3 regions of the Brevibacillus sp. AG162 genome follow, and region 2 is predicted to be linked to each of the others. Evidence: riboswitches for the same ligand, from Rfam matches in the RefSeq annotation. Region 2 holds a riboswitch; each other region holds the start of a gene.
What was found. A riboswitch is a leader RNA that binds a small molecule or an ion and turns the genes downstream of it on or off. The one in region 2 is predicted to bind S-adenosylmethionine.
Positions count from the first base shown of each region.

Region 1 (5,489 bases), on a different contig from region 2:
TCTCGGCTTCAGCAGGGTCATTCCCGAAACAAGCTGGTTTGCAGGGGATTCCCAGCCAGGTATGGCCGCTTCCTATGATCCGACGCTGGCAGTGAAAGCGATCCAAGATGCGAACAGCCAAGCGGATCTCGTCGTGGTGATTGCACACTGGGGCAAGGAACGCTCCGATTATCCTGTCGATCATCAAAAAGAGCTGTCTCGTGCCTACATCGATGCTGGTGCAGATTTGATTGTCGGTGGTCATCCCCACGTACTTCAAGGCTTTGAACGATACAACGACAAATGGATTTCGTACAGTCTTGGCAATTTCATTTTCACACGATCAAACGAGCCTAAGACATGGGAGACGATGGTCCTGCAAGCAAGCTGTACGAAAAACGCTGATTGTGAGCTGACGATGCTCCCCGTTCACGCAGAATTGGGACAAGCCGTACCGATGAACGAAAGCAACGGCGCTGCCCTGCTAAAACGCATTGAATCCATTTCGGAGAGTGTCGACATACAAAGTGACGGGCGTGTACAGCCGCGTGCAAAAGCAGTGGAGACTGCCCCCTGACAAAAGAAGCCGTGTTTCCAGGTAACTAGAAATACGGCTTTTCTTCTTATTATTCCTCTAACTTACGCAGATTCGATAATGGGGAAGCAGCGCACATCTAAGCCAAAATCATTTTTCAATAGGGACTCATGCTCTTCATTGATTCCTGTCACGATCAAACCTGCACGCAAGACGCCACCCAAGTCGAATTGGACTTTTAGCTTATGCACGTTTACTCCTGCCTGCTGAAGGAAATGCAAGACACGATCTGGCGTAGCAGTATGACATGAGCCCTCAAGATAGCAGAGGACGTGTTCTGCCGAGTCCAACGTGACTCCAGCTTTGTCAGCCGTTTTTTCTTTCCAGGTAGGATGCGGTGTGAATGGCTGCGTCAATAAATAGGCCAAATCCTCGACGACAGCACTTGCTGTAGGGAGCTCTCCTGCCCCTCTTCCTGTAAACAACAAGTCTCCCACGATGTTGCCGGATAGTTGTACAGCATTAAACGCGTCGTGGATTTGTGCCAACGGATGGCTCAGCGGAAGCATGGTTGGTTCAACAGATAGGCGAATTCCTTTTTCAGCTTGATAGGCCTGCGCGATCAGCTTGATCCGGTACCCCAGCTCGCTCGCAATCCAAATGTGACCTGCTGACAAATCTGCAATTCCTTTGCGAACAACATCAGCTAAAGGCAGCGATTCCCCGTAAACAAGCTGTGCCAAGATATACAACTTGTACATAGCATCAAAGCCTTCCACATCCGAGCGAGGGTCTGCTTCCGCATAGCCAAGCTCCTGCGCTTGCTTGAGCACCTCCTGGTAAGAGAGCTGCTCTGCCTCCATTTTCGTCAAAATGAAATTCGTTGTTCCGTTGAGAATACCGCGAACCCCTTGAATATCGTTCGTGCGAAGGAACTGCCTGAGCACGCTCAAGATCGGGATGCCCCCTGCGACACTCGCTTCATAGGCAAGATGTACTTGATGCTGATTTGCCAAATCGACTAGCTCTGTTCCTTTTTTCGCCAGGAGTTCTTTGTTGGCAGTTACTACATGGCAGCCCTTTTCGATCAAAGCACGGACGTAGTCATAGGTAGGTTCTACACCGCCCATGACCTCCACCACGATGTCCACATCGCTTCTTAATACATCCTCAAAGTCAGTTGTCAGTAAAGCAGGGTCGACTTGAACCGCCCGCTCTTTTTCCGAGTCACGTACCAATGCTTTGACGATCTCAATTCGTTTTCCCAGACGAGAAGCCAACTTCTCCTGTTGCGAACGGATCGTTTTGATTACGCCTCCACCCACTGTTCCCAATCCCAATAATCCCACGCGTACCACTTCTGCACTCATTCTGACCACCCCATACCCCGAATTTTAGATAAAAAGAAAAGCCATCTTCGATAAGAAGAAGGCTTGTTAGCAGCTAATGCTCCCCCTCCTTATCTCCCAGGACGTATATGTCCTGCAGGAATTGGCACCTTGTCACAAAATATGTGTGACGGTTGCCGGGCTTCATCGGGCCAGTCCCTCCACCTCTCTGGATAAAGAAAATATGAAATTGAAAAAACCTTCTTCGCTAAGAAGAAGGTTCATCTACTAATGGAGTAACCCGCTTCTTATCTTTCGAGACGAAACGTCTCGCAGGAATTGGCACCTTGTCGCAATATGCAACGGTTGCCGGGCTTCATCGGGCCAGACCCTCCACCTCTCTGGATAAGAACCATTTATGCTGTTGAGCTTTATTCTAAGAAATTCCAAGGCAAGCGTCAACAAAATTCTTTCTTTTCTGATTGCATGCTGATTTGGCAAGGCTTTCAGTTGTGGGTGAACAGGCTTTCTACCTCTTCCATACTGCAGCACGTGCAATGAAACACGCCCTAAGGAACCTGTTTCCACCTATGAAATTGTCTTTTCTCACTTCTACTCTCAGATTTTGCCTTACCCCAAATACCGCTCTTTTAAAATGGTACTGTGGTGAGCTTCATGTCCTGCAATCGCATAGGCCAACGTCCTTGCAGATAGCTTGTTTCCGTTGGCAAGTCCTGTACGCAACCACGCTTCTGGAGAGATTCCGCGGACCTGCGCGATGGTGGAGGCCCGGACAGCCTTATACTCTTCCAATAAATCTGAGAAGTCTCTTAGCTGAAAACATCCGTGTTCGACAAAAGCATTCTCATCAAAACCGACGAGGGGTGTCTGATCTCCTCTCGCGATTCTCAGCAAACGATAGCTCATGATGCGTTCTGCATCGACGAGATGACCCAAAACCTCTTTTACCGTCCATTTGCCTGGTGCATACCGATAATCAATTTGCTCGGGCGCAAGTGACGAAAATAGCGCTACTTGCCTCTCTCCTTGCTGCGTGAGGATCGTTTGCAGCTCCCCCTCTGGTACAAGTCCAATATAATAGTCGAAATAAGCAGCGTATTCATCGCGCTCTGGTCGTCTGAGCATGTGCTTCCCACTCCTCGTTATTTATTTTATCTGCAAAAAAGCCACGCTTACACCAAGCCCACTATGAATGAACCCGCCTGATCTTCATAGGGGTGACTGTCACCATTACACGCTATGTAAGCCTTCAAACAATAGGACCCTTGCCGGGGCTGCATCCGTGCCGATCAGCTTGAGTGGTGCAGCTACCAGAAAATACTCACCTGGCGGGACCTCTGCGAGCCGCAAGCCTTCCACGACAATGACTCCCGCTGCAAACAGCTTTTTATGTGTGGGGTGCCCTTCCTGGCTGCGTTCGATTCCAAGTGCATCGGTACCAATGCCCCGTACCCCCAGCTCACTTAAATATTCCGCACCTTCCTCTGACAGAAAGATGAATTCAAAAGAAAACGCCTCTTCAAATGAGTTTTTCGTTTTAAACAGGACAAAATCTCCTTGCGCAAGATCGAAGCTCTCCAAGTCGGAGCGAGTGATCCTGTCCTCTACCGCTGTGAGATCGAGAACCTTGCAACTGCCTACCAGCTTCTCCAATGAAATACTCTCAAATGTATCACCAGCATTCACCATGTGCAGGGGAGCATCTACATGGGTACCCGTGTGAAGGTCCATGTCGATTCTCGATTCTGTTACATAGCCACTGGTAGCAGTACGTATTTTCGGCTGCTTTTCCGGCTTGTTTTTATACACCGTCATTCCTTCGTATACGGTGGCGGTAACATCATACATTTTCATCCCAAACGCCCTCCCCTTGCTTACTGTTTTTTTCGATCCGCTGGAAAAACAATCCCCATCTGTCTTCTCGCTTCATCCATGACCTGCATGGCCATGGATCCGCTGGAAAAACAATCCCCATCTGTCTTCTCGCTTCATCCATGACCTGCATGGCCATTTTAGAGACTTCATGCGAATTCGTTGCAGATTGTCTGCCCCCGCTCCTCGCCAAGTGCAGGAATTCTCTTATTTCATAATGCATGGTCTTCGGGGTTTGAGGCCTTGTCACTTGCTCGATTCGTCCGTCCCTGTAACGAATGTCCACTTCTTTGAGATGATTGATTCGATCGATCACCATCGTAGCGTCCTCCCCTTGAATTTCTGCTGGCTGATAGGAGGTCGTAATTTTCGAGAAGCTAATGATCGCATCCATCTCTCGATACTTCAAAAGCATACTGCCTTCCCCGTCCACGCCAGAATCGAGCACAATTCCTTCTGCTTTGATGTCGTCTGGTCTGCCAAAAAGGATAAGTACCGGATAAAGACAATAGATTCCGATGTCCATCAAGGCTCCGTTTGAAAAAGCAGGATCAAAAGCACGTAAAACCTTCCCTTCGCGATAGGCGTCATAGCGCGAAGAATATTGGCAATTGCTAGCAATAAAGCGTCGTACTTTTCCCAGCTTGTGCAGGTTGTCTTGTATCGCAAAAAAATTGGGCAGCAGCGTAGATTTGACAGCCTCCATGAGCAGCACGTCATTTCTTTTCGCTGCTTCGATCATTTCTTCTACCTCAATCGCATTGGAAGCCAGTGGCTTTTCACACAATACGTGCAGCCCCGCATCCATGCATTGGATCGCTTGTTCAGCGTGGCAGGAGTTGGGGCTCGCAATATAGACCGCGTCAATCTTTTTGCTTGCAGCCATTTCTTCTAGGCTGTTATAGGCGAATGGAGCATGGTACTTGTCAGCGAATTCCTTGGCGCGTTCGATGGTACGTGAATAAACAGCCTGAAGGGAAAATCCTTCTACTTCTTGACCAGCCTGGATAAATTCCTCGGTAATCCAGTTCGTTCCGATTACGCCAAATCGCATCTCATCCGCTCCCTTTTCTTTTGTCTATCTCGTTGCAGTGACCGGTACTCGTTCTTCGACCTTATCCAGCCACCACACGAATCCGTCTGCTTCAAGCAATTGCTCTGCGGCCTTCGGTCCGAATGAGCCAGCTTCGTACGTAAAGAGCGGCACCAAATTTTCAGCGAAGGCTTCCAAAATCGGTGTCACCCACTCCCACGATAGCCGGACCTCATCCCAATGCGCAAAGTAAGTGGAATCCCCTCGGAGTGCATCGAACAAGAGCAGCTCGTACGCTTCTGGCACGTCTTTTGTCCCTGCACTGAAATCTACCGTCACCGGCTCAATCTTACCGCTATTTGTCGGATTCTTTCTATTTACTTGCAACGCGATTCCTTCATATGGATTCACGCTAATGATCAGCAAATTAGGCAATGTTGTTTCATTTTGCTCCTGATATAGCTGCTCGTGCGGATTTTTAAACTCAATGACGATTCTCGTTGATTTTTCTTGCAGTCTTTTTCCGGTGCGAATATAAAATGGCACCCCTTGCCAAAACGGATCATCAATCCAGACTCGAGTCGCAATGTACGTTTCCGTCATGGATACTGGATCAACACCAGGCTCGTCCCTGTAGCCAATGACAGGCGTACCTTGGATATGTCCTGCACAATACTGCCCGCGAACGACATGGTTGTGAACTTCTTCTGTCTTTATCGGG
Region 1 covers NZ_VFNO01000001.1:390,899-396,387, reverse strand. Annotated here, with positions in the region: gene FB479_RS01825 (CapA family protein) at 1-556, shown strand, start outside; gene FB479_RS01820 (homoserine dehydrogenase) at 619-1,884, opposite strand; SAM riboswitch class I at 1,971-2,082, opposite strand; SAM riboswitch class I at 2,148-2,254, opposite strand; gene FB479_RS01815 (DinB family protein) at 2,473-2,988, opposite strand; gene FB479_RS01810 (cyclase family protein) at 3,094-3,717, opposite strand; gene FB479_RS01805 (Gfo/Idh/MocA family protein) at 3,704-4,789, opposite strand; gene zwf (glucose-6-phosphate dehydrogenase) at 4,814-5,489, opposite strand, start outside.
Region 1: it holds a riboswitch for S-adenosylmethionine, as region 2 does, so the genes downstream of both, FB479_RS01820 (homoserine dehydrogenase) here and FB479_RS21010 (2,3-diketo-5-methylthiopentyl-1-phosphate enolase) in region 2, are expected to answer to the same signal.

Region 2 (5,489 bases):
GGCAGCTTCTCCATTGTCGTCCAGACAGGTAAAGTCAGAGACATGGTATCCTCCGTTTCCCCCTCTGTCGGATAACGGAAAAACAACTTTTGCTCCCTGACCCCGTTCGTCCATTGCGGCTTCGCATTCACATTCCATAGCACATTCGTACTCTCAAAACGACCCGCGTTCTTTTCTTCTCCCCCAACCCTCTCACGCAGTTCCATGCTGATATTGCCGTACAGCAATCCAACTTGTGAACCGCTACTCCCCACTCTCACACCTGGCTGCGTAAAGTTGACCATCGACTTCGCAACGCGGAACAGATCTTCATGCATCAATGACCCGACCCAGCCATTCAGAATCAACAACACAACTCCGGCCAAAAAGGGAAGCCCTATAGTGAATCCAGCGTTGGACAACCGATTTTTCCACTTCCCCCGGCGAACAATGGCGCGCTGTTTTTCAGCTGACAGCGTTTCAGGCTGTTTGGTTTTCACGTTGTCCTCTCCCATTTCTTCCCCCAGCAAAAGCCTCTCCAACCGCTGTGCATATTCCTCGTCAGCAGCTATTTCCTCCTCGAATTGTTTTGAATCTTCTTCCGCCATTTCCCCACGCAAATAAGCAAGCAGTCTTTGCTCGCGATTATTCTCATCCTTGTTCATCATCGGCTTTCCTCCCTCCACAACTGCCGCATCTTTTGCCGTCCCCGAAACAAGGAACGTTTGACGTCTGCCAGCTCGATCCCGAGTACCACGGCCATTTCCGCGTAGGAAAACTGCATGGCAGATAACAAAATGACCTGTCTCTGCTTTTCCGGAAGCTTCTCCAAATAATCATGAGCCACTTCCCACAGCTCCTTGTTCACGACATGCTCTGCCGGATCGACCGCAGATTGATCACGCCGCTCTGGCAGGGCTTCCACAAACGCAAATCGTTGTTTCGTCTTCTTGCGATAACCGTCCACGAAAGCGTGATAGGCCACCTTGAACAGCCAGGGCCGTACTTTTTCTCCACGGTAGTCGTCCAAGGAAGAGAAGGCACGACAAAAGGTTTCCTGTGTCAAATCCTCTGCCAGCCTCTCATCTCGTGTCAGCCGGAAAAGATAGCGGTAAATATCGTTTACATGCAGCTGGTACACATCCTCCAGACCTACTTTCCCAAGCCGTTCACACCCCTTCCTCCCTTACCACGAAGGAATTGCCAAAAAGTTTCACCTTCGTCTTATTTTTCTAATAACCTGCTGCACATTCTCTGCAAAAACAAAGATTGACTCCTGACAATGAACGTCATATCATGGGGGGAAACGAATAACTCTTATCGCGAGCTGGCTGAGGGACTGGCCCTATGATGCCCGGCAACCGGCGCTATACCATGAAACGTACGATGATAATGCGTACCTTGGATAGCGAAACGGTGCTAATTCCAACGGATAAGAGTCGAGATGGAGCGTCTTTGGCTCGTCTCGGCTACTGACCCGAGAGATGAGAGGAGACGAGACGCTTTCATAGTCGACAACCGCCTCCCTGCTCAAAGGGGAGGCTTTTTTAATTCATACAAGGAGGATTAGACGTACCATGAGTGAACAACGTATCCTCGTTACCTATCTCACACAAGCAAAAGACTTGAACAAGAAAGCCCAAGCCATTGCTGTTGGTATGACAGTCGGCTCCTGGACGGACCTGCCGCTTGCCAAGCAAGCTGAGCTAGCACCGTATCTCGGTGAAGCCGTGAGCGCGACACCACTTGCGACACTGGAAAACGGAGAAACACGCGGTCTGATTACCGTCAGCTATCCGACTCGTAATTTTACAGCGGACATTCCATCCTTGTTGACTGGAATATTCGGCAAACTATCGATGGATGGCAAAATCAAGCTCGTCGACATCGTTTTCCCTGACTCATTCCTCCAGGCTTTTCCGGGACCGAAGTTCGGCATTGATGGTCTGCGCGAACGTTTAGGGGCACATAACCGTCCGCTCTTGATGAGCATTTTCAAATCGTGCCTGGGTCTTCCTTTCGACGATCTGAGGACGCAATTCCGGGCGCAAGCCTTGGGTGGAGTCGATCTCGTGAAAGATGACGAAATCTTCTTTGCAGATGACCGTGCTCCTTTTATCGAACGGATCAAAGCGTTCAAGCAAATCGCCCAAGAGACGGAAGCCGAAACAGGCAAGCCCGTCCTCTATGCAGCCAACTTGACTGGACCTGTGCATGAGCTGAACGAAAAAGCGAAACGTGCAGTAGATGCGGGTGCTGACTGCCTCTTGTTCAACGTGCTGGCCTTTGGTTTCGATGCCCTGCATCGTTTGGCAGCCGATCCTGATGTACACGTACCGATCATGGCACATCCAGCATTGGCAGGCGCTTACTATCCATCGCCTGACTACGGCATCGCCACCCCGCTTCTGCTCGGAACGTTGATGCGTGTAGCTGGGGCAGATTTGGTGCTCTTCCCATCTCCTTATGGCAATGTCGCCTTGGACAAAACAGAAGCGTTGCGGCTCGCCAAGCATTTGACCGACCCGCTGAACGGTGTCCGCCGTTCCTTCCCGGTTCCGTCTGCCGGCATTCATCCAGGGCTGGTTCCACAGCTGTATCAAGACTTTGGTTTAGATCAAATCGTCAATGCAGGAGGCGGAATCCACGGTCATCCCGGTGGAGCAACCGCAGGAGCGAAAGCGTTCGTTGCTGCGATTGAGGCTGTCACCGCTGGCCGAACATTGGAAGAAGCCGCAGCGGAATCACAAGAGCTGGCGATCGCCCTGGAAAAGTGGGGTGGCGCACGATGAGCAAAAAGCTCGTCCTGTTCTGCGATTTCGACGGAACGATTACCGAAAAAGACAACATTGTAGCGATTGTCCGCAAGTTTGCTCCCCCTGAGTGGGAAGCCTTGACGGAGCAAATCCTTTCACAAAAAATAAGCGTTCAGGAAGGGGTCGGCAAGCTGTTTCAGCTCCTGCCCTCCTCCTTGCGCCAGGACATTATCGATTTTATTGTCCAAGAAGCGACCATCCGCCCAGGATTTGCTGAATTCGTGAGCTATTGCCGCGAAGAAGGCATCGAGCTGTTGATCACGAGTGGCGGCATCGACTTTTTCCTGGAGCCTATCCTGGCACCTTTCGATCTCTCCGATGTGCCGATTTACTGCAACGGCAGTGATTTCAGCGGAGAGCGCATCACCATTACGTGGCCCAACGCTTGCGATGAACATTGCTCGAACGGCTGCGGCATGTGCAAGACGACAATCATCCGCCGTTACGATCCAGCATCCCATTTCCGCATCGTCATCGGCGATTCCATCACGGATTTGGCTGGAGCCAAAATCGCTGACTATGTGATTGCCCGTTCCTTCCTCGCTGACAAGGCGGAAGAGCTGCAATTGCCGCATAGCAAGTTTGCCACGTTCCACGATGTGATTCGCATTTTACAGCAAGTCCAACAGGAGGTTGTCTAAATCATGACCGCAACACTCGAACAACGTCTGGATGCCTTTCGCCGTCTGGATGACGCCAAGCTGACATTTGCCCGCCGGGACTGGTTTCCCGGCACCAGTGGCAATCTCTCCATAAAGATACAAAATGATCCCTTGCAATTTGCCGTAACGGCAAGTGGCAAAGACAAAACCAAGCTGTCCCCTGAAGATTATCTGGTCGTGGATCAAGACTCGCGTCCGGTGGATGAAACTGCACTCAAGCCTTCCGCGGAAACACTCATCCACGCTGTCGTCTACAAAACGTTCCCGAAGGCAGGTGCTTGCTTCCACGTCCATACCGTGTGGAACAACCTCATTTCCGAGCTGTACTTTGGACAACGCGCTTTCTCCCTTCAAGGACAAGAGCTGATCAAGGGACTTGGAATCTGGGAAGAAAACGCGCGCATTACTGTTCCGATTGTTGAGAACTTTGCCGATATTCCGACCTTGGCTGCCGAAATTGAAAAAGTGATCACACCAGAAGTTCCTGGCGTACTCATCCGTAACCACGGTATCTACACCTGGGGCGGAAATGACTTCGAAGCCAAGCGCCACCTGGAAGCTTTTGAATTCCTATTCGAGTATCACGCCCGCTGGCTGCAATTGCGCCAAGCAGTCGTGTCCACTACAACCACCAATTAAGGAGGAATAAACGATGGCACAAATTCGTTTTCACGACAACAATGAGTACATTTCAGCACCCGAGGAAGTTGTCTCCTTCCTGGACACTCAAGAGATCATTTACGAAAAATGGGGCGTGGATCGACTTGATCCAAAGCACCGTGATAACTACAGCCCAACCGACGAGGAGAAACAAGAAATTCTCGACACGTTCAAGCCGGAAATCGATGCGATCAGCAAACGTCGCGGTTACTTGACAGCAGACATTATCGTCCTCTCTGACAAAACGCCTAACCTCGACGAGTTGCTGGTGAAATTCAAGGGCGAGCATCACCACACCGACGATGAGTGCCGCTTCTGCGTCGATGGTCACGGTATTTTCGCTATCAAAGGCAAAGACGGTCGCTACTTCGACGTCGAGCTGGAGCCAGGCGATCTGATCTCCGTACCGCCGAACTACCGCCACTACTTCACCCTGATGGACGACCGCAAAATCAAAGCGATTCGCCTGTTCGTCACTCCTGCAGGCTGGGAAGCGATCTATTAAATAAGCAACACCCTGGTCCCGTTCGGATACCAGGGTGTTTTCTTATTTTATGACTCCATTTCCTTTAATCGTCACTTCTGGTTTCAATTGAACCGTTGCTTTTGAAAAGGCTGTCGGCCAGTCATCTTTAACTTTTTTCCATTCCTCATATTCATAGGCTCGCGCATAAAGGCCAAAACCAAAAGGATCCGTCTTGGCTTCCTGGCATTTTTTGATAAGCTGGGCATAGTTCTTGTGGAGTTCTTCGGCAATCATCTGTTCCAGCTTTTTGTACTCTTTTTCCATGTTGAAAGGAAACAGCCTCTCTGATATAGACACACGCAATTTCAACTGAATATCGAAATGGAATGTACCGTCTCGATAGGTCGTCTTCACTTTTTTGTTGACGCCTTTTACAAAAAAGCTGACTCTTTCCTTTACAATGGGATTCTGATCGCTTGGCAACTTAACCGGGAGAGTGACGGATATTTCTCCCTGTTTTCCATGAAGAAGCATCTGCAAGAGAATTGTATCCCGCGGCTCGATCAATCCGGCATAAGCTCCTTTTTTCGTTAACAATGCGGTTCCCATTACTCTCACCGCATGCTTCGTCTTCTTCAACTCCGATATATGGGGCGTCATGCCTTTTTCAAACATTTGCCGATGAAATTCCTGCGCTCTGGTCTTTACCGTCAGATTTCTTTGATTGGCTGTATCAATTAATTTCGTCATATGCAGCGCAAGGCGAGGTTTGTCCTTTGGCTTGTATTCAAACAGCTCGTTCAAAGGGCCATCAAGCATGACCATTCGTGCGTTGACTGTGAACTTCGCATCACGAAAAACGACATCCAATAACCGAAACCAATCCGGGTGCTGCAATAAACGCTT
Region 2 covers NZ_VFNO01000007.1:164,577-170,065, reverse strand. Annotated here, with positions in the region: gene FB479_RS21020 (anti-sigma factor) at 1-647, opposite strand, end outside; gene FB479_RS21015 (sigma-70 family RNA polymerase sigma factor) at 644-1,120, opposite strand; SAM riboswitch class I at 1,294-1,470, shown strand; gene FB479_RS21010 (2,3-diketo-5-methylthiopentyl-1-phosphate enolase) at 1,557-2,771, shown strand; gene FB479_RS21005 (2-hydroxy-3-keto-5-methylthiopentenyl-1-phosphate phosphatase) at 2,768-3,436, shown strand; gene FB479_RS21000 (methylthioribulose 1-phosphate dehydratase) at 3,440-4,096, shown strand; gene FB479_RS20995 (1,2-dihydroxy-3-keto-5-methylthiopentene dioxygenase) at 4,110-4,622, shown strand; gene FB479_RS20990 (Ger(x)C family spore germination protein) at 4,665-5,489, opposite strand, start outside.

Region 3 (5,489 bases), on a different contig from region 2:
GCGGTTTGCTTCCCTTCGCTCACGTCTGTCCATTCTGGTGATGTCTTTAGCTTGAAACAAAATGCGCCCTGCAGTAGCCGGGTACAGGCCCACGATCGTCCTGCCCAGCGTAGACTTGCCGCAGCCGCTTTCCCCGACGATTCCGAGCGTCTCCCCTCGCCTGATTTCAAAAGAGACGCGGTCAACAGCTCTAACCCGCTGGCCTCCGCCAATCTCAAATGATTTGGCGAGATTCTCCACCCGCACAATGTTGTCAAACATGTATCTCCCTCCTTGCTACCATCCACGCATCCGCTCTTTGGGCACGCGGGTCGTTCAACCAGCAGCTTGCCTCATGCTGATTGAAAAACGAATTCGATTGCGGCATATGCTCCAGACAAATTTCCATGGCAAACCGGCAACGGGCAGCGAACGGACAACCGGCAGGCGGGCGAAACAAATCCGGCGGTGTCCCTTCGATGGGGATCAGCCTCTCTTTTTTGCCTGCATCGAGGCGTGGCACAGACTGCAACAGCCCTTGTGTGTATGGATGGCGCGGGTTGTCGAAGATTTCTCCCACCGGGCCGCTCTCCACCACTACGCCTGCGTACATGACCGCTACATGATCGGCCACCTCTGCGACTACGCCCAGATCGTGGGTGATCAGAATGATCGAGGTGTTCAACTGCTCCTGCAATTCCTTCATCAGACGAAGGATCTGGGCCTGAATGGTCACGTCGAGCGCCGTCGTCGGCTCGTCGGCGATAACCAACTGCGGTTGGCAGGCAAGCGCCATGGCGATTCCGACACGCTGCCGCATGCCTCCGCTTAGTTCATGCGGATATTGTTCAAATCGCCTCGCTGCCTCCGGAATGCCTACCCTCTCCAGCAGTTTCAGCGTCTCTTCCTTTGCTTCTGTCTTCGTCTGCTTTCGATGTTTGATCAGCCCTTCTGCAATCTGCTGGCCGATTTTCATCGTGGGGTTCAGCGAGGTCATCGGGTCCTGGAAGATCATCCCAATCTGCGAGCCACGAACCTGCTGCCATTCCAGCTTGGTCAGCCCCGTCAGTTCACGCCCGCGAAACCGAATGCTGCCGCCTTTTACCTGTCCGGATCGTGGAGGAATCATCCCCATCAATGCCCGCGCAGTCACACTTTTTCCGCAGCCGCTTTCCCCGACAATCGCCAGCGTCTCTCCCTCCTTTACAGAAAAGGAAACCCCTCTTACTGCCTGCACCTCTCCGCCGTACGTGCGAAAGGAGACGCGCAACTGATCTACTTCTAACAATGGCTTCACGATGTACTCCCCCTCATTTCCTGATCCGCGGGTCCAGTGCGTCCTGCAAACCATCCCCGAGCGCGTTGCACGCGAACATGGTAAGCGAAATCATAAATCCCGGAAAAAACAACCGCCACCACTGTCCGCTCAGCATAACCGCCAGCGCGTCGTTGGCCATCGTTCCCCAGCTGGCAGTTGGCGCTTGCACACCCAGCCCAAGAAAGCTGAGAAACGATTCGGCGAAAATCGCGTGTGGTATCGAAAAGGTCAGGTTGACGATGATGACGCCGATCGTATTCGGCAGCAGATGTTTGATGATGATTTTGGCATGGGAGGTACCCAGCTTTTCTGCAGCCAGCACAAACTCCTGACGCTTGATCTGCATGATTTGTCCTCTGACCAGGCGGGCCATGCCGACCCAGCCGGTTAGTGAAAGGGCAATAATGATCGTTGCGAGACCAGGCTCCAGAACCACCATCAGCAGGATTACCACTAGGAGATACGGAATGCTGTACAGAATTTCAGCCAACCGCATCAAAATGTTGTCCACACGGTCGCCCAGCTTGTTCCTCCCTGCCATGTAACCGGATATCCCACCGATGCATACACCGATCACTAGGTCGATGGCAGCCGCCGCCACACCAATAAACAAAGAGATTTGACCACCTACCCAGGTACGTGCCCACATGTCCCGACCCAAGTCATCCGTTCCAAACCAGTGCTCGCCCGACAGTGGCAGATTCCCCTTTGTCAATGACTGTTCATGCGGGCTGTGAGGAACGAGCATCGGACCGATGATCGAGAGGGTCACCACTGCCATGAGCAGGAAGAACCCGAGCATTGCCAGCTTGTTACGGCATACCCGCTGCAATACCTCCTGCCAATAACTAAGACTGGGACGTTCCCGAATTTCTTCGGAAAGCCGGTTTCGGTCGACCGGTCGAAACAGGGAATCCAGTTGTGTTGCCTGATTGGCCATAACGCTACTTCCCTCCACTCGTCAATCTGATGCGCGGGTCAATCACCCTATACAGCAGGTCGATGATGTACAAAGTAAAAATGAGTACAAAGCTGTAAAACACTGTCATTCCCAAAATAACGGGATAATCGCGGTTAAAAATGCTTTCCACGAAGTATTTGCCGAGCCCGGGAATGGCGAAAATCTTTTCCACCACAAAGGTTCCGGTCATCAGGTTGGCAAACAGCGGACCGATAAAGGTAAGAACCGGCAGGATGGCATTGCGCATCCCGTGTCGAACGACAATCGTAAAGGTGCCGAGCCCTTTCGCCTCCGCCGTGCTTATGTATTCCTGCTGCCAAACCTCAAGCATGCTGGCTCGGACGAAACGGGCGATAATGGCGAGCGGACCGATAGCGAGCGCAAGCGTTGGAAGAATCGAGTGTTCCCAGCTCCCCCACGCAGCAACAGGAAAAAGCTCCCATTTGACAGCCAAGTACTTGATCAACAGTGGCGCCAGAATAAAACTGGGGACGGAGATCCCAATGATGGCTGCAAACATGGACAAGAAATCCAAGGTTCGATTGTGATAGAGTGCCGCTACAATTCCCAGTGTGATTCCACCTGCCAGCGCGACAATAAACGACTGGAGTCCCAGGACAGCCGAGGCGGGAAATCCTTCTGCAATGAGCGTGTTCACATCTCTCGTCTTCGACTGGATTGAGGGCCCCAAGTCAAATTGCAGCAATCCTTTCAGATAGAGCAGATACTGTACCGTGATTGGCTGATCCAGGTTGTACTCCGCCCGCATGTTCTTCACCACTTCTTCGGGAAGCATTTTGGCGTCAGATGCGAACGGGTCACCCGGAATCAGGTGCATGGTCACAAACGTTACTGTGACAATGATCCACAGGGTAACGATCATGAGAAAGCCACGCTTGACCGCATAATGAAGCACGTTGTTTCCTCCTTAACATAAAAATAAGTAAACAGATATGAATACTACGAATTAAAAATAGAGAAAACCCCTCTCCGAAAAGAAGAGGGGCGATTTCGCGGTTCCCACCTTCTTATCTCGCAGAATACATCCGCAGGAATTGGCACCGTAAGGTCAATTAGACCAAGGTTGCCGGGTTTCATCGGGCCAGTCCCTCCACCACTCTTGATAAGAATGTTCTATGAAATTTAATTTCATCGTAAAATTCTTTTTTATCTTATCACTTTACTCGGATATGTCAACGCTGTTCCATGACAATTGATTTTTCTTTATTTTTGCTTTATGGAAAAAGTAAATCTTCACACCCCTATGAAAATGAAGATGTCGGCCCAAATCTTAATCGTGGTTCCTAGGATCAACAAGGCAAGAATGGTTTGGAGAATCCGGGTGTTCAACCGTTTGCTGACCTTCGTACCGATGGGCGCTGCCAGGATGCTGGCGATTACCATGACCACGGATGGCCACAGCAATATGTCCCCCGCCATCCATTTCCCAACCGTCGAACCGATGGAGGAAAGAAACGTAATAGCAAGAGAGGAAGCAATCGTTACTCTTGTCGGAATCTTGAGGATGATCAACATGATGGGAACCAAAATAAAAGCGCCAGCTGCCCCGACAATTCCGGAGGCGCCCCCGACAACCAAAGCGGATAATACGGCTGTTGGTTTATGAAAGATAACCTCGGTCTGTTCTCGTTCGTCCACTCGCTTTTTTGGCAGGAACATCAAGATTACAGCTATGGTGGCCAGAATGGCGTAAACGATATGGATGGCTTCAGCCGAAAGAAATTTCCCTCCATACCCTCCAAGCAAACTCCCGACAATAATGGCACTTCCCATGTACAGAACCAGCTGGTAATGAATAAGCTTATCTTTGCGCAGAGACCAAACAGCAGCCAGAGTGGCAAAAAATACTTGGACGGCACTTATTCCGGATACTTCGTGAGCCGTGTAAGCAACGAATCCAAGGGCGGGCGGAATGTACAAAAGCATCGGATACTTGATGATGGAGCCCCCGATTCCGACGAGACCAGAGATAAACGATCCCGCGAAACCGATAACAAACAGTGTGATCACAAGGTCGATAGTCATAGGCTCACCCTTTGCAACACCTCGCTTCGTTTTATTCTCGTTCTACGAGTGCCAAGCCGTCTAGTTGCCATTTCAAGATTCCGCCGCTTAAATTCATGACATCCTTAAATCCGTTTGCCTGAAGAATGCTTGCGCCTATGGCGGATCGGGCACCGGAACGGCACTGTACGAGAAGCGGCTTGTCGTGAGGAATCTCATCCAGCCGCATTGCGAGTGTACCGAGCATGACGTGCTGTGCGTCCGGAATGTGTCCTTCCTTCCACTCAGCTAGATTACGTACATCTACTACATGAACCTCTCCCTTTTCCACCCTTTCTGCAATCTCTAACGGTGTTACCTCTTCGATTGTCTCGAGCGAAGACTCTTCCCTTTCCAGTAGCTTACCGCTATCGATAAAGCCCGTAACACGATCAATCCCTACGGAATGCAAGGCTTGCAAAATCCCGTCCAGCTCATCTGGAGCGGCCAGGATGTGAACCGGGCGATTGTAATCGACGATCCAGCCCGCCCAGTTGGCAAATGATTTGTTAAAAGGAATATGAAGTGTTCCCGGCAAATGCCCCTTGGAAAATTTCTGGAAAGGACGCGTATCCACAATTTGACCGTTTTCCAGCGATTCCTTTACCGCTTCAATCGAGTTGAACTCTTGGATAACAGGGAGTTCCTTGAGCAATGCAGGGCCTTCTTTATTCACGCGTTTCATCACTGCAAAATACTTCGGTGGCTCTGGTTGTCCATCCAGGAGTGCCTTGACGAATTCCTCTTCATTGGAGTGTGACATCGCCCAGTTAAAGAGCTTTTCATAACCGACGGTAGAAGACGGCACGGCTCCCAGTGCTTTCCCGCAAGCACTCCCTGCGCCATGAGCTGGCCATACCTGCATATAATCCGGCAGCTGCTTGAATTTTTGGAGGGACTGGAACATAGCTCTTGCACCTGCCTCGGACGTACCCTTCATACCCGCCGCTTTTTCGAGCAAGTCCGGCCTGCCGATATCGCCGACAAAGACGAAATCTCCCGTGAAGATCCCGATGGGGCGATTTGCATTCCCTCCGAGGTCTGTCAAAAGGAAGGAGATGCTCTCAGGGGTATGGCCAGGGGTATGCATGACTTCAAATAGCAAGTTCCCGATCAAAAAGGAATCCCCATCGTGGACAAGCTGATGGTTCAATCCTTCCAAGGATT
Region 3 covers NZ_VFNO01000003.1:808,308-813,796, reverse strand. Annotated here, with positions in the region: gene FB479_RS13670 (ABC transporter ATP-binding protein) at 1-261, opposite strand, end outside; gene FB479_RS13665 (ABC transporter ATP-binding protein) at 254-1,276, opposite strand; gene FB479_RS13660 (ABC transporter permease) at 1,290-2,237, opposite strand; gene FB479_RS13655 (ABC transporter permease) at 2,242-3,174, opposite strand; SAM riboswitch class I at 3,284-3,388, opposite strand; gene FB479_RS13650 (sulfite exporter TauE/SafE family protein) at 3,513-4,304, opposite strand; gene FB479_RS13645 (MBL fold metallo-hydrolase) at 4,336-5,489, opposite strand, start outside.
Region 3: it holds a riboswitch for S-adenosylmethionine, as region 2 does, so the genes downstream of both, FB479_RS13655 (ABC transporter permease) here and FB479_RS21010 (2,3-diketo-5-methylthiopentyl-1-phosphate enolase) in region 2, are expected to answer to the same signal.